DNA from 2 places in the Massilia sp. W12 genome. Region 1 is predicted to be linked to the other one. Evidence: predicted binding sites of a transcription regulator. Region 1 holds the regulator's gene; the other holds the start of a gene.
The links. The regulator FliA, encoded in region 1, starts transcription of late flagellar genes. The targets are predictions, from matches to a motif close to CTAAAGTTTNNNNNNNNNNNGCCGNTA.
Positions count from the first base shown of each region.

Region 2: a site for FliA is predicted at 2,853-2,879, ahead of V8J88_RS08835 (heme utilization protein). Genes of this name have one in related genera too.

Region 1 covers NZ_CP147776.1:1,480,480-1,495,367, forward strand. Annotated here, with positions in the region: gene V8J88_RS05990 (ATP-binding protein) at 1-677, opposite strand, end outside; gene V8J88_RS05995 (two-component regulator propeller domain-containing protein) at 674-4,687, opposite strand; gene V8J88_RS06000 (hypothetical protein) at 4,754-5,056, shown strand; gene flhF (flagellar biosynthesis protein FlhF) at 5,446-7,233, shown strand; gene V8J88_RS06010 (antiactivator of flagellar biosynthesis FleN protein) at 7,226-8,080, shown strand; gene V8J88_RS06015 (RNA polymerase sigma factor FliA) at 8,099-8,830, shown strand; gene V8J88_RS06020 (flagellar motor protein) at 8,812-9,552, shown strand; gene motD (flagellar motor protein MotD) at 9,556-10,329, shown strand; gene V8J88_RS06030 (hypothetical protein) at 10,341-10,997, opposite strand; gene V8J88_RS06035 (hypothetical protein) at 11,057-11,734, opposite strand; gene V8J88_RS06040 (hypothetical protein) at 12,034-13,257, shown strand; gene V8J88_RS06045 (flagellar protein FlgN) at 13,338-13,832, opposite strand; gene flgM (flagellar biosynthesis anti-sigma factor FlgM) at 13,850-14,161, opposite strand; gene flgA (flagellar basal body P-ring formation chaperone FlgA) at 14,379-14,888, opposite strand, start outside.
Region 2 covers NZ_CP147776.1:2,195,151-2,210,038, forward strand. Annotated here, with positions in the region: gene fliD (flagellar filament capping protein FliD) at 1-108, opposite strand, end outside; gene V8J88_RS08825 (flagellar protein FlaG) at 380-796, opposite strand; gene V8J88_RS08830 (flagellin) at 928-2,385, opposite strand; gene V8J88_RS08835 (heme utilization protein) at 3,048-8,993, shown strand; gene V8J88_RS08840 (peptidase domain-containing ABC transporter) at 9,395-11,539, shown strand; gene V8J88_RS08845 (HlyD family type I secretion periplasmic adaptor subunit) at 11,512-12,864, shown strand; gene pseB (UDP-N-acetylglucosamine 4,6-dehydratase (inverting)) at 12,925-13,926, shown strand; gene pseF (pseudaminic acid cytidylyltransferase) at 13,941-14,645, shown strand; gene V8J88_RS08860 (SDR family oxidoreductase) at 14,664-14,888, shown strand, end outside.

The DNA of each region.
Region 1 (14,888 bases):
AGCACGCCGGCATGGCTGGGCAGGGAAATCGCTTGCAGGCGCGGTTCACGCAGATGCACATAAAACAGACCTTGCGCGCCGCCCAGCCATAAACGGCCATCCGCGCCGCGCAATAATGTGCGCGCGCCGACGCTGTTCAAGGCGCGTTCCAGTTCAAGCGGGGGCGCTTGGCGCTGGCCGTTTGCGTCTAAGTGGTCAAGGCCGGCGCGGGTGGCGATCCACATGCCGCCGCTGTTATCCGGGGCCATGGAAAAGACGCCGGGGTGGCGCAAACCCTGTGCGCCGATGCTGCTGCGGATAAAGCGCCCCTGCGCCGCTTCAAAACGGGAAACCCCGGCCCCAATCGAGCCGATCCAAATCCGTCCCAGACTGTCAGCGCGCACGCTGGTGATGAAGTTTTCCTGCAAGCTGTAGGGATCTTCCGCATCATGTTTGAAGGCGCGCATGCGCAAGCCGTCAAAGCGCGCCAGCCCGGCCCCGGAGCCGATCCAGATCATGCCCTCGCCATCTTGCGCCAGCGAATTGGCGAATTCGCTGACCAGCCCTTGTTCCCGGCCATAGTGGGCAAACACCGGCTCGCTTAAATGCGCCAGGGCGGCGCGCGCGGCGCTTTGCGCATACGCCGGCAGCTGGAGGCACAGCCATAACAGCAGACAGAGTTGGAGCGCGCGCCTCATACCGCCTCCGCTGGCGCTTTGAGCGGCAGGAATACGCAAAACGTGGCCCCGGCTCCCGGCTCGCTGTGGACTTCGATTCTGCCGTGGTGCGCGGCGATGATTTTTTGCGCAATCCCCAGCCCCAGGCCGGTGCCTTCGCCCAGCGGCTTGGTGGTGAAAAAGGGATCGAAAATGCGCTCCCTGATTTCCGGCGCGATGCCGCAGCCGCTGTCGCTGATGGCCACCATCACTTCGTCGCCGCACTGACGCAGTTGAATGCGCAGGCGGCCTTTGTGCTGCATCGCCTGCAGTGCGTTATGGATCAAATTGGTCCAGACCTGGCTCAGGGCGTCGGGCTGGCATTCGATTACGGGAACTTCTTCGTATTCGCATTCCAGCTCAATGCCGCGCCCCGGTTTGAGTTGATGCTGATACAGGGTCAAGACGGTTTCCAGGGTGTCGCGCAAATTCACCGCCACGCGCAGGCCCAGGCTGTCGGCGCGTGAAAAATTTTTCAGCGCCAGCACCAGTTTGCTGACTTTTTCGACGGCGGCGCTGATGGTGTCGAGGTTGCCGCACAGCAGGGCGAGTTGGCACAGCTGCTGCAAGACCGCTTCCGCCTGCGCGCTGCGCAACAGCGGCAGACATTCTTCCAGCATGTTTTCGGCTTGAATCGCCAGCAATTGCTCGGCGCGGCGCGGGGCCGGGTTGATTTCCAGCGCTTGCAGGCGGCTGCTCAATTCACGTTGCGCGGCGCGCGCCTCGCGTGTGCTGCGCACCGCGCGCGGGCGGCAGGCGCAGGCCAGCAGGCGCAGGCACAGCGCCAATTGTTCTGCCGGCAGCGTAAGCAAGAGTTGCGGCCAATGCAGCATGGTTTCCGGCAGTACTTCCTGCATCAGGTCGCCGCTGGACTTGATCGCCCCCAGCGGATTATTGATTTCATGCGCCACATGCGCCACCAGCTGGCCGAGGGAGGCCATTTTTTCAGCCTGGATCAATTGGTTTTGCGCGGCTTGCAAATCCTGCAGGCTGACCGCCAGCGCCGCATTGGCTTCTTCGGTGCGCATTTTTTCCTGCATCAGCTCATCGGTGCGGCGCAAAATCAGCGCATTGGCTTGCTCCAGCCGTGAAAAGGCTTGCGCATTGTGCAATGCAATCGCGCCATAGCCGCACAGGGTGCGGAAGATCAGGCGTTCGCGCTCGCCAAAAGCCTGCTGCCGCTCGCTTTGCACCGAGAGCACGCCGACCACTTTTTGATCCACCAGAAGCGGTGCGAACAGCGCTGAATGCATCACCCGGGTGCCGGGAATATGACTGGGCGGAACTTGATCGGATGGCGTTTCGGCCAGAATTTCACGCTGTTCGCGCACGGCGCGCGCGGCCAGCGATTCGCTGTCATGCAAATCGATTTCATGGGCTTCGACGGTTTTGCCGTGCTCGACTTCAAACAGCGACTCCAAAGCGGCGCCGCTGGCATTGACGCGGTACAGCGCCACGCAATGCGCCTGCACCAGCGAACTCATATACAAATAAATCGATTGAAACACGGTTTGCGCATCCAGGCTGGCGGCGATTGCGCGCCCGATATCGCTTAATTGCTCCAGCGTGCTGGCGGCTTGCTCCAATTCGACATTCGCGTCATTTAATGCCTCATTGGCCTGATTCATGCGCGTATTGGCGTCGTGCAGCGCTTGATTGGCGCTTTGCAACTGTTCGCTGCGGCGGCGCAGATTGCGGGTGCGCCAGCATACCAGCATGGCGATTGCGCTGATGGCGCCCAGCGTATAAACCAGGCGCGCCCACCAGGTTTGATGCCAGGCTGGCAGCACTTCAATTGCGATATTGCGTTCTTCACCCCAGATGCCGTTGCGGCCCATCGCTTTGAGGCGCAATTTATATTGTCCCGGCGGCAGATTGGTCCAGGCCGGGTTGCGGCGGCCGCTATGGCCCTCCTGCCAGGCCGGGTCCCAGCCTTCCAGCCACCAGCCGACGCGATTGACCGCCGGCTCGGAGTAATCCAGCGCCGCAAGTTCGAGCGACAAGCTGTTTGCATGCGGCTGGATTTGCAATACTTTGCCTTGCCGCAGGTAGGGACGGGAGGGCAGCGCCTGATTGCCAACCCGCAGTTCCGACACCAGCGGCAGCGCGCGCGGGCGCCAGGGCGGCGGCGTATCGCGCACCACGCTGATCCCGCCATTGCCGCCAAACAGCAGCACATCGTCATAGCGTAATCCGCTGTTGGTGCGATACACCCGGATGGCGTCGCCATCGGCGCGCAACAGCGGATGCACATTCAGATTGCGGCTGTCGATCCAGACCAGGCCGGCCCCGGTGGCGGCCCAGATTTTGCCATCAGCGGCTTGCAGGATTTTTAAGACCTGGGGATTGGGTAAGCCTTGTTGGGCGTCAATGCTGCGCAAAAGTTGTGCTGCCGGTTTGCTTGTTTCTCCGCCCGGCCCGGGCCTCAACACCGCCATGCCGCCACCTTGCGTGCCGACCCAGATTCTGCCGTCGGCATCTTGCATCAGAGCGCCGATGGAATTGCTGGCGATTTCCAGCACGCCGGGCGCAGTCTTGTCGTCTTTGCGGCGCGCGGCGATTGCATGCGCTTGCTTGCCGTCGAATAAAAACAGTCCGTCAGACATGGTGCCAATCCATAAGCGCTGCTGGGCGTCGCACAGCATCACGCTGACATGCATGTGGTTTAAGGCTTCGCTGCCGCTTTGTCTGAATAAACCCTGACTTTTGTTGTAGCGCCATAGGCCATGGCTGGAGCCGACCCAGATTCCGCCGCAGGCTTGCGCAATGCTCCAGATAATTGTGTTTTCTCCCATGCCGGGCAGGGTAATCGGCTGTATTTTGCTTAAGCTGGCATCGCTGCGATACAGTCCATTGCGGGTGCCCAGCAGCAAGTCTTGTTGATCCTGCTGCACCGCATTAATCCGCACCTGGGGCAGATTGAAACTGCCCGGCGCATGCAGTTTGACCGCGCCATCCGGTTTGATGTTGATCAGTGCGCCATTGTCCTGGCCCAGCCACAGGCTGCCATCGGATTGCCGGGTGATGGCGGTGACCGCGCTGCGCGCAGCGCCGCTGATCGGTGTGGAAATGGTTTGAATCAACTCGCTTTGGCCGATACGCTGATTCAAACCGCCCCAGGAGCCAAGCCACAAGACGCCGCTTTTATCGCGCATGATGGCGGTCACTGAGTTATCCAGCAGGCCCAGTTTGGCCCCGGCTTGATAGCGCAGATTGCGGCTGCTGAGAGTTTTGCTGTCAATCCGCAAAAGGCCCTGGCCGTCTGAGCCGGCCCAGATTTCTCCCAGCGAGGCTTCATACAAACTCCACCAACGGGTTTGCTGCAGGGCAGGGGGCAGGCGCAAGGCTTGAATTTGCGTATTTGCCGGGTCCAGCACAAAAATCCCGGCGGCTTTGCTGCCGATCCAGATCCGGCCATCGCTGCTTTGCGTGAGCGACCAGATTTCAGGCTGTTCAATCACGCCCGGCAAGGGAATGTGCCGTATCGGCTTGCCTTCGCCGTCGATTTGGTACAAGCCGCGCATGCTGCCTATCCAAATTGAGCCGCCGACATCGTGCAGGACGGCGCGCACGCCGCCAGGCGGCAGCGCTTTGCCGATGCCGGCGCTGAAATGTTCCAGGCGCAAGCCGTCTTTACTCAAGTGGTCCAGCCCGCCCATGCTGCCGACCCACATGCCGCCCATATTATCTGCCGACAGCGCATAGACGGCGCCATTGCTGACGCCTTGCGCATCAATCCCGAAGCGGATAAAGCGCTCGCTTTGCGCATCGTAGCGCGCCACGCCGCCGCCCATCGCCCCGACCCATAAGCGCCCCATGATATCGGTCTGCAGCGTCACCACCAGATTTTCCGGCAGGCTGTAGGGATTGCCTGCCTCCTGCTTCCAGAGGCGAAAGCGCATTCCGTCCCAACGCACCAGGCCGCCTTCTGTGCCTATCCACAAATATCCATCGCCGTCTTGCGCGAGCGCATTCACAAATTCGTGCGGCATGCCTTGTTCCTGCCCCAATTGTAAAAACGCCGGACGGATCAAATCATCCCAGGGCTGGGCCGCAGCATGTTTGGGAAACAGGATAAAAATGAAAAATTGAAAGAAAGAAAAGCCAAAAAGAGCAGCGCATATCAGAGCGCGCCGGCGCTTGATGCTGGCAAGTGTGACATGCGGCTGAGGACTGGCTGGGACGCGCGTCATCTCCGTATCCTTAGGGCTGAGCGGATTGGGGCGCAGCTCATATTTGCTGCTCATCATAACGCCAATTTTGCGGATGGGGCAGGTTTTTGCGGGACAGTTTTTATCACACACTGCATCAAGCCTGGCTGTGTCATGGTGCGGCTGGCGGGATGGGGATTAAAAGCATAGGTTTGTACGCGGCATTGGCCGCTGCCATTTGCGCTCATTGCAAGCGCATGGCCGGCAGGACATCCACATGCGCCAAACTCGGGCGCGGGGCAAAGCACTTTTTGCATTTCCAGCAGCCCAACGAGCGTTGCAAGGCGAACGGCCCGTCAAAATACTGCTGACAGTTGTGCAGTATATATATGTGATGCCCTTGTTTCCCCTCCCCATACGCGCTGCGACTGCGCGCCTGCCCCCCTTCTGCGGAAAAAGACCGTGTTTGCCCGGCTGTTTGCCGGTTTGTTTTGCTCTGCTGCAATCAATAATCCATCCTGAGCGCTCGCAATCCGGGCGTATGGCTGAATCGTTGCGCATTGAGATGGAGTCTGCAGACAATCTGCGGGGAGAGCAGCATGAATGTGAAAAAATTTATCGCCGCCACATCGCGCGAAGCCTTGCGCAAGGTGCGCGAGGCCTTGGGGCCGGATGCGGTGATTTTGTCGAATCGCGCCGTGGAACAGGGCGTGGAAATTCTGGCCTTGGCCAGTGAAGATATTTCTTCTCTGGCGCAGCCGGCGGCGGATGAGGCGGCGCAAGAGGTGCATGAGCTGGACGGCGTGCCCAGTCAGGCGCGCGGGCATGCCGACCGGGGGCGCGCTTTGTTGCGCCCTGAGTCGCGCGAACGGCGCCCGGAGCCGCGTCAGGACAGCCGGGATATCAGGCAGGATGCGCGTCAGGATTACCGCCAGGAGGTGCGGCAGGAAGTGCGGCAGGAGGTGCGGCAGGAACCGCGTTTCGGCTGGGGCGAGGAAGAAGATGATGAGGGCGGCGAGGCCGGCGGCCTGCCGCCTATGCATGCGCCGCTGTTGGCGAATGTCCCCACGTATCAAACCAGCGCGCAGGCGCAAAGCCATAATGCGCTCGGGCTGGGGCAGGTCTCGAGTATGGCGGAATCGCTGGAAATGGCGCGCCGCGTGAATCAGGGCGCGGGTCAGGCTCAGGCGCCGGGCAATCTGGCCGGCAGCCGCGCCGAGAGTTTCGCCAGCCGCGCCGGTGCGCAAACCATGCGCGGGCAGCAGCCGGAACGTATGCAATCCGAACGTATGCAGCCGGAACGCATGGCCCCTGAGCGGGTGCAGGAGCGCGCCGCGCCGCGCAGCCGCAGTGACAGCGCGGTGCGCCAGGCGGCCCCGGCAGCGGCGCCGGCTCAGGCCGCGCAGCCGGTGCGCAATTGTGAGACGGAAATGGCGGAAATGCGCAACGAGATCCGCGCCATGCGCGATCTGATGGAAACCCAGTTGGCGGAAATCGCCTGGGGCGCGACGCAAAAACGCGAGCCGCATAAGGCGCAAGTGCTGCGCGAATTGCTGAGTGCGGGCTTTTCACCGAATCTGTCCCGCTTCTTAACGGAAAAAATGCCGCAGGCCGGTAATGAAGAGCAGGCCATGCAATGGATTCGCGGGGTGTTGGAGCGCAATATTCAAACCCTGAAAAATGAGCATGAAGTGTTGGAAAAAGGCGGCGTGTTCGCTCTGGTCGGCCCGACCGGGGTTGGCAAAACCACCAGCACCGCCAAGCTGGCGGCGCGTTGCGTGATGCGGCATGGCGCCGACAAGCTGGCCCTGATCACCACTGACGGCTACCGTATCGGCGGGCATGAGCAATTGCGCATCTACGGCAAAATTCTGGGCGTGATGGTGCACAGCGTGAAAGACGAAAGCGATTTGCGCATCGCTTTGCGCGAGTTGCGCGGCAAGCATACGGTTTTGATCGACACCATTGGCGTCAGCCAGCGCGATCAGATGGTGCAGGAACAGGCCGCCATGCTGGCCGCCGCCGATGAGCCGGTGCAGCGTTTGCTCTGTCTGAACGCGACTTCCACCGGCGAAACCCTGCATGAAGTGGTGCGCGCGTATCAGGGGACGGGGCTGGCGGGGGCGATTTTGACCAAGCTGGATGAAGCCGCCACCATTGGCAATGCGCTGGATGTGGTGATCCGTCACAAATTGTTGTTGTATTACGTCGCTAACGGCCAGCGTGTGCCGGAAGACCTGCACCTGGCTGAACGTCAATTCCTGCTTGACCGCGCATTGCGCAATAACAACAGCGCCAATCAGCTGCAAGATGCTGAATTGCCGCTGGTGATGGCGATGGCGCGGCAGCGTGAGGACAATCGCTCGATGGAGGTGCGCCTTGGCTAATTTCGATTTCGATCAGGCCGAGGGCCTGCGCCGCATGCTGGCCGGGGCGCGGCCACGGATTGTCACTTTTCTTTCCGCCACTGATCAGGAAGACCGCAGCGCGATGCTGGTCAATCTCTGCGCCTCGCTCTCAGACACCGGCACCGATGTGGTTTTGCTCGACACATGTTGCCATAGCCGCAGCGTGGCCAACCGGCTCGGTCTGGCGCAAGGCCCGGCGCTGTCCGATCTGGCGCAACACGCGTGCGAGCTGGATCAAATGCTGCGCCAGGCGCCGCAAGGCTTTCAAGTGGCGACGCTGGCGCCGCACAGCATCAACCCGCGCCGCCTGCTGCCGGCGGCCAGACAAGCCTTGAATCAAGCCTTTTCCACTCTGTGCAAACGCGCCAGCGTACTGGTGCTGGAGGCGGAATTTGATCCGGCCTGCGGTTTTGCCTTGCCAGCCATGGCTGAAAATGAGATCGTGCTGCAGGTATCCAACAGCGCGCGTTCAATAAAAGCCGGCTATGCATTGATCAAAAGCATCAGTCTTACCCTTGGCCGCCGTCCTTTCGGTATACTGGTGACGGGCGCCAGTGAAAGCGAAGCAAAACTGGTATACGATAATATGGCCCGGGCAGCGAGCCGGTATCTGGCGGTGGAATTGAAATCAATGGGCAGTGTGCCTGCTGATGAATATGTCTATCGTGCGGCGCGCCTGGGCAAGGCGGTGATCGATGCTTTTCCCTTGGCGGGGGCATCGGTTGCTTATCGCCGTTTGGCAGGCCGCCTGCGTGTGGTTCCAGGATGGCCGCAGATGGCTGGCGAGCGGGGCGGGGCGTTTTCCGCAAGGCTTGCCGGAACTTGATAGCCACAACCATAAAACATGTACACGGCCAAAGGGAAAACGGAAAAAGATCACCTGCTGGAGATGCATGCGCCGCTGGTCAAAAAGCTCGCCCATCAAATGAAGGCGAAGCTGCCGCCCAGCGTCGAAGTGGATGATTTGATCCAGGCGGGCATGATGGGTCTGTTAGACGCCATTGGCCGCTATGAAGAGACCCACGGGGCCCAATTTGAAACCTATGCCGTGTTGCGCATCCGGGGCGCTATGCTCGATGAGTTGCGCAGCAGCGACTGGATGCCCAGAAGCGTGCGGCAGAATATGCGCAAGATCGAGGAAGCAATGAGTATTTTGCAGCAGCGTTTAGGCCACCCGCCGAGCGAATCTGAAGTCGCCAAGATGCTCAAAATTTCCCTTTCCGAATATCAGGAGATGCTGTCCGACAGCGGCGGCCATCAGCTGGTGTATTACGAAGATTTCCATGATGGTGAGGGCAGCGACAATTTCCTTGACCGCCATCTGGTGGACGAGGGCAGCGACCCTTTGCAAAGTCTGTTGCAGGATGATTTCCGGCTGGCGGTGATCCAGGCGATTGACGGTTTGCCTGAGCGCGAAAAGCTTTTAATGGGCTTGTATTACGAGCAGGAATTGAATTTGAAGGAAATCGGCGCGGTGATGGGCGTGTCTGAATCGCGCGTGAGTCAATTGCATACCCAGGCGGTGGCGCGCCTGCGCGCCGCCTTGCGGGAGCAAAAGTGGACTGGGGAAGTGTAGCCGGCTTAGCGCTCGGCCTGGCTGCGCTGTTAGGCGGTCAGTTGCTCGAAGGCGGCAAGCTTGCCGTCTTGCTGCAACCTACCGCCATGCTGGTGGTGGTGGTCGGCACGCTGGCGGCGGTGTTGTTGCAAAGCCGTCCGCGCGCTTTCCGCCGTGGCCTGCTGATGCTGCGCTGGGTGTTTAAGCCGCCGCCTGATCGCAGTCTGGAAATCGGGCGTGAGCTGACCAACTGGAGTTTAGTCGCCAGGCGCGAAGGCATGTTGAGTCTGGAGCGCTACGCCAAGGCGGTCAAAGATCCGTTTCAAGCCAAGGGTTTGCGTCTGATTGTGGACGGGGTGGCGCCGGCCAAATTGCGTGAGATTCTGGAAGAGGATATCAATGCCTGGGAAAGCGCCGAGCAGCAGGCGGTGCGCATCTGGGAAGCCGCCGGCGGTTATGCGCCGACCATCGGCATCATGGGCGCGGTGCTGGGCTTGATTCATGTGATGGGCAATTTATCCGAACCGTCCAAATTGGGCAGCGGGATCGCCGTCGCGTTTGTCGCCACGATTTACGGCGTGGGCTTGGCGAATCTGGTGTTTTTGCCGATTGGCGTCAAATTGCGCACCCTGTTGCAGCGCGAAACCACGCTGCGTGAGCACATGGTGTCGGTGTTTGTGGATATCGCCAGCGGCGATAATACGCGGGTGGTGGAGGAACGCGTCACGCATTGGGGAGACTAGCATATGGCGCGGCGCAAACCCGAGGAACCGCCTGAAAACCGCGAACGCTGGCTGGTGTCCTACGCCGATTTTATTACGCTCTTGTTTGCCTTCTTTGTGGTGATGTATGCGATTTCCTCGGTGAATGAAGGCAAGTACAAAATTTTGTCCGACGCGCTGGGTTCAGAGTTTGGCGCTGCGCGCGCCGGCCAGCCCGGGCCGGATACCATCCCCCTGATCACGCCGCAGCAGATCGCCAGCCGCAAGCGCTCTGAAGCGATCAAACGCGAGCGTATCGCCATGACGCAAATGGCGCGCAATCTGCAAAAAGTCTTGGCCCCGCTGGAAAAAGAAGGCAAGGTGCGCGTCACTCAGGGCGTGCGCGGGGTGAGTGTGGAAATCAACGCCAGCGTCTTGTTTGCCCCCGGTGAGGCGCGTCTTTCGCCGGAGTCTGATCAAACCCTGCGTTTGGTGGCCACTGTGATGAGCGAGGATGAGCACGCGATTCAAGTCGAGGGGCACACCGATAATCTGCCGATTGCGAATGCGCTGTTTGCTTCCAATTGGGAATTATCCAGCGCGCGCGCATCCGCCGTGGTGCGCTTATTTATTGAGGCCGGGGTGGATGAAAAGCGCATGAGTGCGGTGGGACACGCCGCCACCCGTCCGGTGGCCGATAATAATCAGGCCGAGGGACGGGCGCGTAACCGGCGCGTGAATATCACAATTTTGACCGGCATTCCCGATCAGGTGGTGGAAGTGCCGACCAGCGGCCCGCTGCCCGCCGTTGCGCCCTGAGCGGGGCCGCCTCATACTTTGCGGATATCGAGCAGGAGCGAATTTTTGCGGCGTTTGTTATAAAACTGCTGCCAGTTCGCGCCACTGATTTTGCTGTAATCGCCGTCTTTCACCAAAAACACGATTTCTTTGTCCGTATTGTGGCCTTGCCGGTGTTCCAGCCCGGAAAACTCCCGTTTGCTGGCGTTTTGTACGTGATAACTCATGCACATCTGGCCGGATGAGTTCAAAAAGCCGGCGTAGCCCACCACGTGGAAATTATTAAAACCGGCATCCACCAGCGCGGCGGCAAAGCGCTCGGCATACGGGTCTTTGCGCCATAAACAATAATTGGTGCGCACCGAGGCCCCGGTAGCACAGGCGTGCAGGTAGATCGTGATCAGATTCGCGGGATTGACTGGCAAGCCTTCTTCAGTCAATTGACGCAGCAGGGTGCGGGCGCCGACTGAGGGATGGCCATGGGCGCCGATGCGGCCGCCGGCGTGGCCATGTCCCACCACATATAATTCGCCGCCCGGCGTATCAAGCCGCTCCAGCCCGGCTGCGCCATTGTGCCAGGTGATGCTGGCGTTGCAGCGCAATTTGAGATCTTGCATTGAATAATAGACATCCATATCTTCACTGGCTTTCACCATCCGGGTTCCGGTGTGATAGGCGATAACGGTCATGTTTTGCTCCTGTATTGTGATGAATGGCGCTGTCCGGCGCCGGAAATGCGGCGTTTGTTTTATGGGACTTTATGGATTTCGTAATACGTCTCCGGCCACCAGCCTTCGAGCGGATGGCTGACCTCCTGTTTCCATTTGCTGCCATGAATCTTGTTGTAATCCGTGGTGGTGACTTCGTACACCACCAGAATTTCATCGTCGAGCTTCAGATTTTTATGCATGCTGCCTTGATTAAAATTGCGCTTGCTTTCGTCGCTGGTGTTGTACTTGGTGGATACCCGTCCCAGATTGTTGACAAAACCGGCATAGCCGACCACTTTGAAATTGCTGCAGCCGGCTTCACGCAAGGCGCGGCAGAACCGTTCGACATACGGTTGTTTATGTTTGAAGTGATATGCGACGCGCACCGATGCCCCGGTGGCGCAGGCGTGCAGATGAATCAAAATCTGGTTTTTCGGGTTTTTCGGCATGCCTTCTTCCAATAATTGCTGCACCAGGGCATGCGCGCCTGCGCTTTCATGATGATGAGCGCCGATCGCGCTGCCGCCATTGCCATGGCCGACCACGTACAGGCGGCCGCCCGCAGTATCGAGCCGCCCGAGTTTGGCATTGCCATCGTTGATACAAATTTCGGCCTCACAGGCCATGCGGATATCATTCAATGCGCCATAGACCAGATTGTCGTCTTCTGCGGTGACTTCAGTGGTTGAGGGGCAATAGGCAATTGTCAGCGCCATGTTGTCTTCCTTTGCTTGGGTACGGTTGCGATGAAAGACATGATGCGCTGCAAATATGGAGCAAATATGGGGGCGCAGTAGAATCTGTCGCACCATGGCCGGCACTGTGCCTGCTTCGGCAATGTGTGCGGAAAAACAGACTTGGCGCGGCCAGCCCGGGCAGGGTTGTTTGCAGCCACGCCGTATTTTTTGGGGTTGGCAAACTTGGATGCCTTACTTTTTTATGATGCAAGGCGTAAAGGTAAAACTGAAAGCCTATAATTTGACACCCATCTCATAAGCCGCCCGCACATTCCAGCATGACACGACGCCCACCTGAAACCACCATCACCTTGAAAATTGCCGCTGGCAGTAAGGGCAAGACTTTGAACAAAGGGCAAAAGCTGTTCAATCAGCTGACCAAAAAGATCCAGAAGTTGCGCACCCAAATCAAAGATTGGGAAGTGCTGCTTCCCATGTATCAGCAGCACTATCAGGAAAAATTTGCGCCGAAAGTGCTTGCATACAAAGACCGGCAACAAGCTTTGCTGCGTTTGCTTGATCAGGCTTATCTGCAACAGAAATTCAGTAAAGCAGAAAAGAAATTCCTGCTCCAGCTGATCCATTCCCTGCTTGAGGAATTATTGGCGCATCAACCGAACCCGGAACTCAAGTGCCTGTATGCGCGCTATCACGGGAAAAACTATGATGTGGTGGAAGAAGGCATGCAAAGCAGCTTGCAAGCCATGATGGCGGAAATCACGGGGCAAGAGTTCACAGAAGAAGTTGATTTCCGCAATCCAGAAGCGTTTTTGAAAATGCTGGCTGAACAAGCGCAGGCGCAAAAGGAACGGCAAGCTGATGCCGATGAACAGGCCAAAAGCGCCAAGCCGGATAAGCGTGCCTTGCAACGTGAGGCGGCGCAGGCCTTGGCCGAGCAACAATTAAGCCAGAGTTTGCGCGAAGTGTATCGCAAGCTGGCCGCTGCTTTGCACCCGGATCGCGCGCCGGATGAGAACGAGCGCAAGCGCAAAACCGAATTGATGAGCCGGGTGAATGTGGCGTATGACAATAAAGACTTGTTGCGCCTGTTGGAATTGCAATGGGAGGTTGAGCAAATCGACGCCGCCGCCATCAATGCCTTGGATGGCGAGCGGCTGAAGCATTTCAACAAGATTTTGACTGAGCAGCACGAAGAGTTGAGGCACGAATTGCAAACCATCTTCAGCATTTTTGAGTTGCGCTTCCCGCAGATGTTGATCGAGTCCGGGCGTGGCGACAATATGCCTGAAGCTGCGCAGCAAATGCCTTATTTATTCCAGTTGATACAGGAATTGGATGAGGATCTGATGGATTTGAATCAACAATTGGAAGAATTGGCTGAACCGCAGGCGTTGAAGCAATGGCTGAAGGAGTATATGGAAGAACAGCGCTGCCGCGAGCGGGAAGAAAAGAGCGCGCGCCAGTTTGTTGAGCAATTCCTGAGTGAGGATGAGCGTGAGTTGTTGCGCTTTATGCAAAAGAAGGGCGGCGGGCTGTTTTAAGCCTGCACTGGTAAATATGCGCTGCTGAAGCAGGTGCGCCAAGCTGTCTGTCAACTTGGCGTGTGAGTCTCTTGCCAGTGTCAGCCTATCACCAGACGGCGTGAACCCTGGCTCAAGGTGGAGTGGCCGCTGGGGCCGTAAAGATGTTGCGCCGGTGTCGCGGCGGAAGGGGGTTGCAAGGCTTGCAGGGCGTTTTGCGTATTCGCCAGCTGGCGATTGATCAGCATGCCGTTCAAGCGGTTGATTTCTTTGGCCTGACGTGTCAAGTCGAGCAGGCTGTGCCAGGATTGTTGCAATTCGCTGCGGCCCAGACGCGTCAGCCAGGCTGCCATATTGGCTTCTTCCTGGGCAAAGCCGGCGGCGGCCAGTGCGTTCAGTCTTTGTTGCGACAATGCTGATGCGCGCTGCACCAGTTGATTTTTTTGCTCAGTAAGCTGGAGCAATTGTTCAACATCGGCGGCAATCAGGCTGTTTTGCTCTTGTTGCAAGGTTTCCAGCAAGTCCGCCATGACGGCGCGCTCGGCCTGCATGCCGCTGTCTAATTGATAGCCGGTATTGCCGGAAGATGCATTCATTGGTATTTCCGCCTGAATCAACGCTTGCGCGAGTGCAGCAAGTCTTTCACTGTTTCCAATAATCCATCGGCCACTTTTTCCGAATTGACCTGGAATTGACCGTCGGCAATCGCCAGCTTGATTTTTTCGACTTTTTTCGCGTCGAACACATTGCTGCTGGCGATCTTTCCTTCCAACGACTGCAGCTGGGAAGACAGACGCACGCTGTCCGTCGCTGCCGTCGTTGTCGCAGTGCCGGCCTTGTCGGCGTTACGCGCCGTGGCCGTCTGAGACTGACCTTGGCTGACCGGCAAACCGGTCTGGCCTTTGAGTGAATCGGTAATTTTCACAGCAGTTTCCTCGATTGGTTGGGGCAGGTTTCCCCGGGTTCTGCTTGTTTATCGGCGCGTGCCGCGCAAACTTTAGCAAACTGCGCGCCTTTTGCAGTTTCTGCCGCTTATGCCAGCATCTACTATAAACGCAGCGCGCCGGGATCGACGAATTGCTGTTTTATTTTCAAGCTTGTCCGTTGCAATTGTGCATAATCATCAGCCCGGCGCGGCGGGCTTAAAACTGCACCGCAACCACGCCTTCTGCTTGGGCCAGTCCGCTGATCTGTTGCCCATTTGCCAATTTTACCGTCACCGCACCGCCCAGGCTGGCGCCGCCGACAGCGCGCCCTTCGCCTTGCAGCGCGAATCCGGCCCCGCTGGCGACCAGTTTCACCTGTTGTCCATGTTGAATCAATGCCGGCTGGCGCAGTTGACGTGCGCTGATGGCTTGGCCGGCGCTGATGCTGTGGCTGCTTTGCTTGCCCAGCGCCTGTTGCATATCAGTCAGCACGCCGGGCGGCAAATTGGCCAGATCGCCTTGCTGCATGCTCAAGTGTTCGGCCTGCAGAATCTGGCCCGGAGCCAGCGCGCTGTTGGCGCTGACATAGGCCACTTGCACGCTGACGTGGGCCTGGGTGAACGCTTGCCAGGCCGGTTGCATGCAACGCACCCCGACCAGGGTTTTACCCCAGGGTTTGGCGCCTTGCGGGGTATAGGCTTGCAGTTGGGCGCAGGCCGGCAAGTG
Region 2 (14,888 bases), 710 kb from region 1:
TTCCTTGGCATCGAGCTCTTTGAGGGGCTGAGCCTCGACCGCCATCAGCTTGGAAATCAAGCCGTTGATGTCGAGGCCGGAGCCAATGCCGGGGGAAGAAATGCCCACTTCAATCTCCTGTTTCAGAATGCTTCATTATTGTGGATTATCGGCATTGGCAAACCTGACTTTAGAGGGGAGAAAGCCTGCTTTTTCCTTTTCTTGACTGCTTTTTGCGTTATAGACGATTTATTGTGCAAAAGACAGAGTCAGGCCTCCGCCTGAGCGCTAAATGTGGAAAAAAGAGGTGAAAAGAGGAAAATCGGGCGTAAAGAAGCGCCTCTGCAGGCGCAAAGCATGCAGTCAAGGCGTTTGCCAACGCGAGCGCGTCAGGCGGAGTTCAGGCTTTTTGCTTAATCAATAAACCATGCACATTGTCCAAAGCCTTGGCGATTTCCAGTGCTTCATCAGAAGGAATCTGGCGTAATATTTCCTTGGTCTTGCGGTCCACCACCTTGATCACGGTGATGTTGGTGTCATCGTCAATTTTAAATTCAATATCCTGAGCCAGCGACTGCAACTGCTTATTGATATTTTTGACAGCCTCGTTCAACTTTTCCGGCGCAATCGCCGACTTGTTTTTTTCTACCGCCTTGTTGCTGTCAGCCGGGGTGGCGGCGTATTTTTCTTCCACCGCATTCGACGCATTGCTGGCAGCAGGCTGGGTTGTGGCCTGCGGCGGAGCGCCAGCGCGCTCATTGCGTTCGGCATACACCTGCCTCGGCTGAGCATTTGCGCCTATCGATTGGATATTCATGATCTACATCCTTCGCGAAAATTCCCCGGACGGAACCAGTCCGGCCAGGGAACCCTTCAACTTGAGTAATCCGCGTCTTTCGACGTTTATCCGGCGCCGCCGCCCAAGGCCGCGCCGCCGGTTTGCGCCGATTAACCGCGCAACAGCGACAATACGCCGTTGGGCAGAGAGTTGGCCTGCGCCAACATCGCTGTACCGGCCTGCTGCAGGATCTGGCCACGGGTCAGTTTTGCTGTTTCCGAGGCGAAGTCAGTATCCTGAATCCGGCTGCGCGATGCAGACAGGTTTTCAGACGTGGTTTGCACACTCACAACCGCGCTTTCAAAACGTGATTGCAATGCGCCGTAGGTAGCGCGCTGGCCATTCACTGCCGCCAAACCGGAGTCCACAATCTTCAGTGCGGCTTGAGCGCCGGACACGGTTGAGACGTCAACCGTCGAGATCGTGTTGAGGGTGGCGGAAGCGCCGGTGAAGTCAGTTGCAGTAATCGTGCCGCCCACAGCAAAACCCTTGTCAGAATTCAAACGCACGTAACCGATCGAGGTGGTGGAGTTGGTCGCGCCGCCGGCCACGGTGTAAGCCGCGCCCTGATTCGTGCCATCCGCCGCCAGGTTTTGATTGTCAAACGAAGCGGTTGCGTTCGTGCTGTTATTCTGAATCGAGATGTTATTGCCGGTGGAGTTGGTCAGGATGATGCCGTTGCTGGCGTCATTGATCTTGGCCGACACGCCGGTTTTGGAAGAAGCGTCATTGATCGCCGACACTGCAGCAGCCAGACCGCCGCTGGTGTTGGAGGTCACAGCAAAGGACACGTTGGCCGCAGTTGCGTTGTCCGAGGTGATCGCCAGAGAATAAGATTCACCTGCGGTGAAGCTCAACTGGGTTTTGGTTTCGGCGTCCGCTGTCACACCGGTCACTGCTGCATAGCCGTTTACAGTGGCGGCCACTGTTTTTGCAGTGTCCGAGGCTGTTACCGTCACAGACTGGGTGGACAAACCTTGAATGTCGAACGTGCCGGCAGTGTAAGCCACTGCAGCAGTATCGCCAGCCGCCACGCCATTGGTGCGGTATTCATTATTGCCGTAGTTATTGGTGCGGAAGTTGGCGGTGGTGGCGGTAATGGTCTGGCCGGCATTCGCGCCGACTTGGAACTGCGCCGAACCAAAGCTGCCGTCGAGCAATTTGAGGCCGTTGAATTCCGAAGTTTGCGCAATACGGTCGGCTTCGTTCAAGAGCTGACCGACTTCAGCCTGGATCGCTTTACGGTCGCCGGCTGAGTTCGTCGCATTCGCGGATTGCACCGCCAGTTCGCGCACACGCTGCAGAATGTCGCCGGTGGATTGCAACGAGCCTTCAGCAGTTTGCAGCAGCGAGATACCGTCGTTGGAATTGCGCTTGGCCTGATCCAGACCGCGGATTTGCGACGTGAAGCGTTCGGAAATCGCCAAGCCTGCAGCGTCGTCTTTTGCACTGTTAATACGCAAACCGGAAGACAGCCGTTGCAAAGAAGTGGACAGGGCCGATTGCGAGGTGTTGAGGTTGCGTTGTGCATTCAACGACGAGATATTGGTATTAATTACTGCAACCATGGTATTTCTCCTTTGATTGTCTTGCTATTGGCCTGCAGGCCAGCTTCGACCTTGGTCTGCCTCTGGCGCTTCGAGGCACTTAAACCGCAGTTGTACCGGGTATCGGATCGTCTTGTGAAAAATTGATAGCCGCCAGCAAAGAAAATTTTTTTATTCCGCTCTCAAGTCCTGCGCCTGATGCACGCTTAGACGGCGCATCCTGGCAAAACTTTAGGGTTAAAAAAAGAAAAAAATGCGCGAAGGAGAGCGTTTTTTTTCGTTTTTTTTCTTCCTATTTATTAAATGCCTGCTAGCATTGTTTCCGTGAGGAAATTTTTATTCACGCCGCACAGCCTTTATCGGCACGCCAACAGTGGGAGTTGATGTGCCGGGAGTTGTGGAAATTTATCCACAAAGAAACGTGTCCCGGAATGCGGAAATAATTGTTAACAAGTGAGATTTTCATGCAAAACAATTTGCACTCCGGCCTAAAGTTCGCAAGAACACAGACGTTAAGAAGGCAAGCGCAGTCTCGGCTGAAGTTGTGAAGGCAGCGGCAGCAAGAGTATTCGGTAGGGCGGTGAGCCGGGAAGTGAGTAAGGACCGTTTCCTGTAGCCCCTTGTTAAACGGGAACTATCTAGTAGTACCAAGGAGAAGAAAAATGGCCTCAATCTTGGATGGGATGACAACATCACAGATCGCCGAGCTGACCACCGCCCAGATCGCAGCTCTGGGTACGAGCGATTATGCAACGATGTCCACCAGTCAGGTCGGTGCACTGACCACAACCCAGATCACAGCAATAAAAACAGCACAGATTGCGGCGCTTTCCAGCGCAGGGATTTCCGCGCTGACCACCTCGCACATTGATGTGCTCTCCACCAGTCAAGTGAATGCCTTCCGCACCAGCCAGCTGGCCAGCATGGGCACTTCGCAAGTGGTGGCGATCACAACCACCGATCTGGCCTCGATGCGGACATCGCAAATCGTCGCCCTCGGCACAACCAATATCGCCGAACTGGGCACCTCGCAAATCAGCGCGCTGACCACCAGCCAGACAGCGAACCTGACCACAGGTCAAGTCAACGCCCTGGGCACCACGCAAATTGAAGCGATGGATACGGCAGATGTGGCAGCCTTGCGCTCGGCGCAGGTGGCGGCGCTGGGAACCAGCGCCGTTTCCACGTTTACCACCAGCCAATTCCAGGCATTGAGCACCAACGCTGTCGCGAATATGGGCACCAGCAATGTGGCGGCGCTGACCACCACACAGATTGACGCCATCCTGACCCGTCAATTAGCGGCCTTGACCACCGCCAGCGTGTCCAATCTCGGCACCTCACAATTAGTGGCCATCAACTCCGGCGCCATTGCCGCCTTGACCACCGCACAATCCGCAGCCTTGGGTTCGACCCAGGTTGAAGCACTGACCACTGCCCAGATCGCAGCGATGGAAACTGCCGACATGGCAGCCGTGAATTCGAGCGGCATCGCCGCCCTGGGCACCAGCCAAATCGATGTCATGACCACGGCGCAGACAGCCAATCTGCGCACGGCGCAATTGACCGCCCTGGGCACCACGGCAATCGCCGCAGTCACCACCTCCAATTTTATGGTGTTGGGCACCACGGCAATCGCCGCCCTGGGCACCAGCGCAGTCGCTGCGCTGACCACCTCGCAAATGGAAGTGATGAAGACATCGCAATTTGCTGCGATGCGGACTTCGCAAATCGTCGAATTGGGCACCAGTCAGTTTGCCGCAGTCGGCACATCAAATATCGCCGCGATACGCACGGCGCAGATTGCGGCGTTGGGCACAACAGTTGTTGAGAGTTTGTCAACGAGTCAAATAGCGGCGCTGACGACAGGTGCGATAGCGAGTATGGGAACATCCAATGCGGCGGCGCTTGGCACCACGCAAGTTGATGCATTACTCACCCGGCAGGTGGCTGCGTTTACGACGAGTCAGTTATCAAACCTGGGAACTTCCGCTGTCGCCGCCATCACCACTGGCGGCATTGCCGCTTTCACGACTGCGCAGGCTGCCGCACTCACCACCTCCCAGGTGGAAGCGCTGACCACCTCGCAAGTCGGGGCGATGGAAACCGCCGATTTTGCTGCGCTGAACACATCCAATATCGCCGCGCTGACCACATCGCAGATTGATGTGCTGACCACGGCGCAAGTGGCGAATATGCGCACCTCGCAAGTGGTGGCGCTGGAAACCTCGGATCTGGTGGCGCTGTCCACTTCCAACGTGGCCGAAATCAGAACCACCGGCCTGGCGGCGATGGGCACCACGCAGGTGGTGGAATTGACCACCAGCCAGATTGCCGCTTTGCGCAGCTCGCAAGTGGCGGCGATGACCACTACCCAGGTGTCCTCGCTTGGCACCTCGCAAATGGCGGCGATGGAAACCACCGATGTGGCGGCCTTGCGCACCGCGCAAGTCGCCGCGCTCGGCTCTTCTGCAGTCGCCGCGCTTGACACCAGTCAAATCACGGCCTTCGGCTCCAGCAGCATCGCAGCCCTGTCCACCACCAGCGTGGCAGCCCTGGGCACGACTCAGATTGACTCGATGCTGACGCGCCATGTGGCGGCCTTCACCACCTCGCAAATCACCTCGCTGGGCACCACGCAATTTACCGCGATTGGCACCACCGCGATCAGCGCCTTGCGCACAGCGCAAATCGCCGCCCTCGGCACCACGGTGGTCGAAGCGATGACTTCGAGCCAGTTTGGCGCACTGTCCACCAGCGGCCTGGCCGCGATGGGCACCAGTAATGTGGCGGTGTTGGGCACCACGCAAGTGGATGCGATGACGACTGCGCAGGCAGCCGGCTTGCGCACCGCGCAAATCGCCGCGCTCGGCACCTCGGCGGTGCAGGGTTTGTCCACCTCCAATCTGAGCGCCTTGCGCAGCAGCCAGGTCGCCGCCTTGGGCACGACTGCGGTGGAAGCGTTGACTACCAGCCAGATCGGTTCGCTGCGCAGCTCGCACATCGCTGGCATGACCACCGGTCAGATCGCCGCCCTGGGCACTACGCAGTTGGTGGAAATCAACACATCCGGCATCGCCGCGCTGCGCACCGCGCAAGTGGCTGCGCTGGGCACCACGGCGGTCGAAGCGCTGACCACCACCCAGATTCAGGCGCTCACTACCGGGGCTATCGCAGCACTCGGCACCAGCAATGTGGCGGCTTTGGGCACGACCCAGATCGATGCCTTGCTGACCCGTCAGGTGGCGGCTTTGACCACAGCTGAATTGAGCAACCTTGGCACCTCGGCAGTGGCGGCGATCCAAACCTCGGGTGTGGCAGCCTTGACCACTGCGCAGGCGGCAGCGCTGACCACCAGCCAGGTCGAAGCCTTGACCACCAGCCAGGTGATGGCGATGGAAACGGCAGACTTTGCCGCCCTGGGCACCTCGAATATCGCAGCCTTGGGCACCAGCCAGTACGATGTGCTGACCACGGCCCAGGTGGCGAATATGCGCAGCGCGCAAGTGGCGGCGTTGGAAACCTCGGATCTGGTGGCGATCTCCACCACGAATCTGGCGGAAATGCGCACCAGCAACCTGATTGTGCTGGGCACTACAGCCTTTGTCGAACTGACTACCAGCCAGATTGGCGGCCTGCGCAGCTCGCAAGTGGCGGCGCTGTCCACCACCCAGCTCAATGTGCTGACCACCAGTCAGGCGGTGTCGATGGAAACCACCGATGTCGCGGCCTTGCGCTCGACGCAGGTGGCGGTGCTCGGATCTTCTGCCGTGGCGGCGTTTGACACCAGTCAGATCACAGCCTTGACCACCAGCGCTGTGGCGGCCTTGTCCACGACCAGCGTCTCCGGTCTGGCCACCACCCAAATCGACGCCTTGCTGACGCGTCAGGTGGCGGCTTTCACCACCACCCAGTTGACGACCCTGGGCACGACGCAATTCGCCGCGATCGGCACCAGCGCCATCAACGCCTTGCGCACCGCGCAAATCGCCGCCCTCGGCACCTCGGTGGTCGAAGCCATGACTTCCAGCCAGTTTGGCGCACTGTCCACCAGCGGCCTGGCTGCGATGGGCACCACCAATGTGTCGGTGTTGGGCACCACTCAGGTGGATGTCATGACGACGGCGCAGGCAGCCGGCTTGCGCACTGCGCAAATCGCCGCGCTCGGCACCTCGGCGGTTGAAGGCTTGTCCACCTCCAACTTGAGCGCCTTGCGCAGCAGCCAGATTGCGGCCTTGGGCACCACCGCCGTGACCGCGCTGACTTCCAGCCAGATCGGTTCCTTGCGCAGCTCGCACATCGCCGGCATGACCACGGGTCAGATTGCCGCCCTGGGCACTTCGCAGCTGGTGGAAATCAACACATCCGGCATCGCCGCAATGCGCACCGCGCAAGTGGCGGCCTTGGGCACCACGGCGGTCGGAGCGCTGAGCACTACGCAGATCCAGGCGCTCACCACAGCAGCTATCGTGGCGCTGGGCACCAGCAATGTGGCGGCCCTGGGCACGACGCAAGTCGATGCCTTCCTGACCCGTCATGTGGCGGCGCTGACCACTGCGGCATTGAGCAATATGGGCACCTCGGCTGTGGCCGCAATCCAGACCTCGGGTGTGGCGGCCTTGACCACGGCGCAGGCAGCCGCGCTGACCACCAGCCAGGTTGAAGCCTTGACCACCAGCCAGGTGATGGCGGTGGAAACGGCGGACTTCGCGGCCTTGGGCACATCAAATGTGGCGGCGCTGACCACCTCGCAAGTCGATGTGCTGACCACGGCGCAAGTGGCGAATATGCGCACCGCTCAGGTGTTTGCGCTGGAAACCTCGGATCTGGTGGCGCTCTCCACGGCCAATGTGGCGGCGCTTACCACCGCCGGCATCGCGGCCATGAGCACCACGCAAGTGGTTGAATTGACCACCAGTCAAATCGAAGGTATGCGGACTTCGCAAGTGGCGGCCATGACCACCACCCAGGTTTCCTCACTGGGCACCTCGCAGATTGCGGTGATGGAAACCAGTGATGTGGCGGCCTTGCGCACCGCGCAGATCGCAGCTCTGGGCACTTCGGCGGTCTCGACTCTGGGCACCAGTCAGATTCAAGCACTGGGCACCAGCGCCACGGCGGCGATCACCACCTCCGGTATTGAGTCGCTTGGCACGACGCAGATTGAAGCCTTGTTGACGCGTCAGGTGGCGGCCTTCACCACCAGCCAATTCACCGCGCTGGGCACCAGCCAGGTGGTGGCGATAAGTACGGCCTCGATTGCAGCGCTGCGCACCGCGCAAGTGGCGGCCCTGGGCACCTCGGCGATCGAAGCCCTGACCACCTCGCAAATCCAGGTGATGACCACCGCCGCCTTCGCTGCGATGAACACCTCGGGTGTGGCGACGCTCGGTTCGACCCAGGTTGATTCGATGACCAGCGCGCAACTGGCCGGTCTGCGCACCGCGCAAGTGGCGGCGCTGACCACCACGGCGGTGGCGGCAATCGCCACCAGCAGCCTGGCGGCGATGAGCTCGACCCAGATCAATGCGCTGGGCACCACCGCCTTCGTCGAACTGACCACCAGTCAGATCGAAGCGCTGCGCAGCTCGCAAGTGGCGGCGCTGTCCACCACCGCGATTGCAGCCTTGACCACCAGTCAGGCGGTCGCGCTGGAAACCATCGACCTGTTGGCGATGCGCACCTCGCAGATTGTGGCGATTGGCACCTCGGCGCTGTCGAACTTCACGACCAGCCAGATCGCGGCGATGTCCACCCGCCAGGTGGAAGCGCTGACCACGACGCAGATTGCAAATCTGACCACAACCCAGATTTCCTACCTGCAGATGGGTACGCCGGTGGTGCTGGATGTGAACGGCGACGGGGTCATGACCAGCAGCATCTCCTCCGGCGTGCAGTTCGATCTGTTCGGCTCCGGTCAGGCAGTCGCCACCGGCTGGGTGGATAAGAACGACGGCTTGCTGGCGATGGATCGGGATGGCGACGGCATGATCAGCAGCGGTACTGAGTTGTTCGGCTCGGCCACCACCCTGTCCAACGGTCAGAAAGCGCATGACGGTTATCAAGCCTTGCGCGATCTGGATCAGAACAAGGATGGCGTGATCGATAAGAATGACGCCGCCTTCGAAGATCTGCGCGTCTGGGTCGATGGCAACGGCGACGGCGTCAGCCAGGCTGGTGAAGTCAAGAGCCTGGAAGCGATGGGCATCGCCAAGATCAACACCCATGCCGATAAGGCAGCGGTGAAGAACAACGGCAACTGGGTGGGCTTGACCTCAAGCTACGAAACGGTTGACGGTAAGAGCCATGCCACCGCCGACGTCTGGTTCGTGGCCGACAAGAACGGCAAGGCTGACACCTTGCGCGATCAGGTCAGCAGTCTGGCGCAAGGCATCAGCGGCTTCCAGGAAGCGCTCAAGGCCGGCGACACCGCCAAGCTCAATCAATTGCTGCAAGGCAGTGAAGTGAGCAAGACCCTGGCGGCCAACCAGCTCAGCGTGGCGCAAATGGTGGATCTGCTCAAGCAGTTCGATGCCGGCAAGTCGCATCAACATGCTGCGGTGGATCTGGGTAATAAACACGAGCTTGATAACCCGTTCGCCAAAGGCATCCTGGGTATCAAACACTAAGGCATAAAGCGGTGCGGCTGCCAGGCTTCGGGCAGCCGTGACGGGTTGGCGGCGCTGTGCAAGCAGCGCCGCCTTTTTCTTTTGGAGCCGTCAAAAACGCAGCGCCCGGCCTTGCTGCGCAGAAATACCATGCTTTGTCCCATGTATTCCCATCTTTGCAAGCTTCAAAGCCCGGCTACACTGGAGCCAGATGATGCTAATGTAGTAACAATGTTGTGCCGCGCATACACAGCCATGATTTGCTGGGAAATGCGGCAAACAGCGGCGTCAGCCATGGCATACTGCAGCAGCAGGGCTTTTTGCAGGTGGCAGCAAAATGGCGCAGAAAATGTGCAAGGGTAAGCTTAGGCAGGCAAAGACGCATAACAGATAATGGGATGCAGCGACCAGGACAAGCAAGCATGCAAGAGAAATTTCCACATACCGTCGTGCAATGTCTGACAGCGGTGGCGCAGCACCATGGCTTGCAAATCAATCCTGAACGATTGATTGATGACTATGCCTTGCGCGCCGAAGAGCCGCAAGACGCGTTGATCTTGCGCATGGCGGCTGATATCGGCTTGAAAGCCAGCGTCACCCATTTGAGCTGGCAAGGCTTGCTCTCGCAACAGGGCGTGTTTCCTTTTTTAGCGCGCTTGCAAAATCAGCGCGCCGTGATTGTGGTAGGGGTGCGCGGCGAGGGGGAACAGGCCAAAGTTGCGCTGCTTGATCCGCTGGAAAACGATGCCGGCATTATTTTGCTCTCGGAAGAGCAATTTTCCACCCAATGGAAAGGGCAGGTCATCTTCTTAAAGCGCAAACACGCGCTGACCGATCCGAATCAACCGTTTTCCCTGCGTTGGTTCATCCCGGAAATCCTGAAACAAAAAGCCGCCTTCCGCGATATTGCCTTAGCCGCCATCGCCATGCACTTTCTGGCCCTCTCTTCGCCGGTATTTTTCCAGCTGGTGATTGATAAAGTGCTGGTGCACCAAAGCCTGTCCACCCTGACTGTGCTGGGCGTGGGCGTGATTTTGGCGCTGGCGTTTGACGCCGGTTTCAGCTTTTTGCGCCAGATACTGACCTTGGCCGCCACTAATAAGATAGACATCCGCATCACGCGCCGCACTTTTTCCCACTTGCTCTCGCTGCCGATTGATTATTTTGAAACCAATACCGCTGGCGTCATTACGCGCCACATGCAGCAGCTGGAAAAAATCCGTAATTTCCTCACCGGGCGCCTGTTTTTCACCGGCCTGGATTGCACCGCCTTGCTGATTTTCTTACCGATTCTGTTCAGCTATTCCGTCAAGCTGGCCATGATTGTGCTGTTTTTCACCCTCATCATCAGCATCATTGTGGCGCTGATGGTGCCGCCGTTTCAGCGCCGCTTAAATGATTTGTACTCCGCCGAAGGGCGCCGTCAGGCCATGCTGGTGGAAACCATACACGGCATGCGCACTGTGAAAGCGCTGGCCTTGGAGCCGGCCCAGCGCCGCGTCTGGGATCAGCGTTCCGCCGAAGCGATTCAAATGCATTACCGGGTCGGCCAGATCTCGATTACCGGCAGCTCGATCACCGATTTTTTAGGCAAATTGCTGCCGGTGGTGATCATCATCATCGGCGCGCAGGACGTTTTCGAGCAAAACCTGACTGTCGGCGCCTTGATCGCGTTCCAGATGATCTCCGGGCGCGTTGTCTCGCCGCTGTTGCAAATCGTCAGCCTGGTGAATGAATATCAGGAAACCGCCTTATCCGTGCGCATGCTGGGCGAAGTCATGAACCGCGCGCCCGAAGGACGCGCCGGGGCAGGGGGCTTGCGCCCGCAATTACAAGGCGAAATCAGCTTTGATGAAGTGACCTTCCGCTATCCAGGCGCCGCCAACAGCGCGTTAAACCGCGCCAGCTTCACCATCGGCGCCGGGCAAGTGGTGGGGATTGTCGGCAGAAGCGGCTCCGGCAAAACCACCGTCACCAAATTGATCCAGGGCTTGTACGGCGTGCAGGAAGGCATTGTGCGTTTTGACGGGGTGGATGCGCGCGAAATTGAGCTGTCCCATTTGCGGCGGCAGGTCGGCGTGGTGCTGCAGGAAAATTTCCTCTTCCGTGGCACGGTGCGGGAAAACATTTGCGCCGCCAAGCCTGACGCCACCTTTGAAGAAATTGTGGCCGCCGCGCAAGCTGCTGGCGCCGATGAATTCATCGAACGCCTGGCGCAAGGTTACGACACCTTGCTGGAAGAAAACGCCTCGAACCTGTCCGGTGGGCAAAAACAGCGCTTATCCATTGCGCGCTCCTTGCTGGCCAAGCCGAGAATCTTGATTTTGGACGAAGCCGCCAGCGCGCTCGACCCTGAAAGCGAAGCGATTTTTATCCGCAATCTGTCAAAAATCGCGATTGGCCGCACCGTCGTCATGATTTCGCACCGCTTATCGACCTTAGTCAATGCCGACCGCATCCTGGTCATGCAATATGGGCGCTTGATGGACAGTGGCCGGCATGAAGAATTATTGCAGCGTTGTCAAACCTACCAACAGCTATGGAACCAGCAAACAAGCCACCTGTGAAGGCGCAGCGCAAGGATTCCCTGGCGGTGGAATTCCTGGCCGATGCCGACGAATTGGAGCGCACCCCGCTGCCGCGTATGGCGCGCTTAACCCTGCATCTGATGTTGCTGGCTTTTATCAGCTTCATTTTGTGGGCCAATTTCTCTGAAGTGGATCGGGTTGTGATCGCCAAGGGCAAGCTGGTCAATCCTGCCCCTAACATCATCGTCCAGCCCTTGGGCACTTCGATTATTCAAAGCATCGATGTGCGCGTCGGGCAGGTCGTGCGCAAAGGGGAAAAACTGGCGATGCTTGACGCCACCTTCACCCAGGCCAATGAAAGCCAGATCAAAAACCGCATCAAGAGCCTGGAAATTCAGCAGCGCACCTTGCGCAATGAGTTGGAAGGACTCGCTTTGCACGACGGCGGCAAAGACGCCGACGCCAATTTGCAAAACAATTTATCCAGCGAACGGCGCGCCAATCTCTCGGCCCAGCGCAAACGCCTGGAAGAAGGCAAGGCGCGCATCAGCGCCACCCAGGAAAGCAATAAACGCGAGCAAAGCGTACTGCAAGACCGCATGCGCGCGGCGCGCGAAATGGAAAGCATGCAAGAAAAACTGGTCGAGCAAAACTTCGGCGCCAAAGCGCAATTGCTGGCTGCGCGCGACAGACGCCTGGAAATCGAACGCGATTTGCTCACCGCGAAAAACCGCGAACAGGAATTAAAGCGCGATCTGGCCGCATTGGATGCCGAACTGTCCGCCTTGGAAAAAGGCTGGCGGCAAAAGCAAATGGAAGAGTTGCTGACCATCACGCGCGAGCGCGATGCGCTGGCCGAAGAGTTGCAAAAAGCGAATAAGCGCAGCCGCCTGGAAACCCTGTACGCACCGGCTGACGGCGTGGTGCTGGAAATCACCAAGCTTTCGCAAGGCTCGATCATCAAAGAAGCCGAACCCATGCTCACCATCGTGCCGCTGGGCGCTGAGATGGAAGCGGATATCCAGATTGATTCGGTGGATGTGGGCTATGTCAAACCGGGCGATAAAGTGCACGTCAAGCTCGACGCCTTTCCCTTCCAGCGCCATGGCATGCTGGATGGCGAAGTGCGCACCATCAGCGAAGACGCATTCCGCCGCGAAACCAATTCCGCGCCCGGCATGGAAGCGTATTACCAGACCAGGGTTGCGATGAAGCATTTGAAATTGAAAAACATGGGCCCGCGCACCCGGCTGTTGCCGGGCATGACCTTGAGTGCGGAAATAGTGGTAGGCAAACGTTCGGTGATGTCTTATTTGATCTGGCCCTTGACCAAGGCGCTGGATGAATCGATCCGTGAGCCGTGAGGCTTTTTGGCAGCAACCGTCATGCCTTCTGGCATGGCATGAACACAACGGGAACACGCTATGCTTAACGATAAAACCATCCTCATCACCGGCGGCACAGGTTCATTTGGCAAGCAATTCGTCAAGACGATTTTGAGCCGCTTTACGCCGAAAAAAGTAATCGTGTATTCGCGCGACGAACTCAAGCAATATGAAATGGCGCAAACCTTCAACGCCCCGCAAATGCGCTATTTCATTGGCGATGTGCGCGACCAGTCGCGTCTCAAACAGGCCATGGACGGGGTGGATTATGTGATTCACGCGGCCGCCTTAAAGCATGTCCCGGTGGCGGAATACAATCCGATGGAGTGTATTAAAACCAATATCTATGGCGCCGAAAACGTGATTCAGGCCGCGATTGCCTGTGGCGTTTCGCGCGTGATCGCGCTGTCCACCGACAAGGCCGCCAATCCCATCAATTTATACGGCGCCACCAAGCTGGCCTCTGACAAATTATTTGTCGCCGCCAACAATATGGTTGGCAACCGCGACCTGCGTTTTGCCGTGGTGCGCTATGGCAATGTGGTGTGTTCGCGCGGTTCGGTGATTCCCTTCTTTCAAAAACTCTTAGCAGAAGGCGTGAAAGAATTGCCGATCACGGATGCGCGCATGACGCGCTTTTGGATCACGCTGCAAGAAGGCGTCGATTTCGTGATCAAAAATTTCGCGCGCATGCATGGCGGTGAAATTTTTGTTCCCAAAATCCCCTCTGCCCGTATCACCGACCTGGCCGAAGCCATGGCTCCCGGCATGCCGCTGAAAATCGTCGGCATCCGTCCCGGCGAAAAACTGCATGAAGTGATGTGTCCGGCGGATGACGCTCACTTGACGCTGGAATTTGACGACCATTTCGTGATTCAACCCTCGATCACCTTCAATGTGCGTGACGATTACACCCATAATCAATTGGGCGAAGTCGGCAAACTGGTGCCGGCCGGCTTTGATTACAGCTCGGGCAGCAATCCCGTGTTTTTAGACATCCCGGCGATCCAGAAACTGGTGCAAACCGGCTTGAGCGGCTAGGAGGAATCTGAATCATGAAAATCGCCATCATCCCGGCGCGCGGCGGCAGCAAACGCATTCCGCGCAAAAACCTCAAAGAATTTTGCGGCAAGCCCATCATCGCGTATTCGATTGACGCGGCGCGCGCATCGGGCTTGTTTGATCATGTGATTGTCTCGACTGACGATGAGGAAATCGCCGCGCTGGCGCGTGCGCTGGGCGCAGAGACACCCTTTATGCGCCCGGCGGAATTGGCGAACGACCACGCCACCACCGTGCCGGTGATCCGGCATGCGCTGGAATGGGTGGCGCAACACATGGGGCCGGTTGAATACGGTTGCTGCATTTACGCCACCGCCCCGTTTGTGCAGGCATCCGCCTTGCGCGCCGCGCATGACAAGCTGATCCAGAACAAAGTGACAGGCTATGTGTTTTCCGCCACCACCTTCCCGTTCCCGATTCAGCGCGCCTTCAAGCTGCACGGCAATGGTTTGGTTGAGATGTTCCACCCGGAAAACTACAACACCCGCTCGCAGGATCTGGAAGAAGCCTATCAGGACGCCGGCCAATTTTACTGGGGCAGCATGGAAGCTTATATGAGCGGAAAAATCTTTTTCGCCACCGATTCCATGGCCCATGTGCTGCCGCGCTATATGGTGCAAGACATCGACACCCCGGAAGACTGGAAACGCGCCGAACTGATGTACCGCGTTTTGCAGCAAAATGGCGATTTGGCTTGAACCAGTGAAGGGATGTGGATGGAAAGGATTTTGATCACCGGCGCCAGCGGTTTATTGGGCAGCAGCCTGCTGCCGGCAATGCGCGCCGCCGGATGGGACGTGACAGGGCAGGGCCGTAAGGCCGGGACGCACGCCAACTACTGGCAAGGTGGACTGGACAGCCGCCAGGCGGTGCACGCCATGCTCGATGCGCTGCAACCGCAGGCTGTCATCAATCTGGCCGCGCTGACCAATGTCGATCTG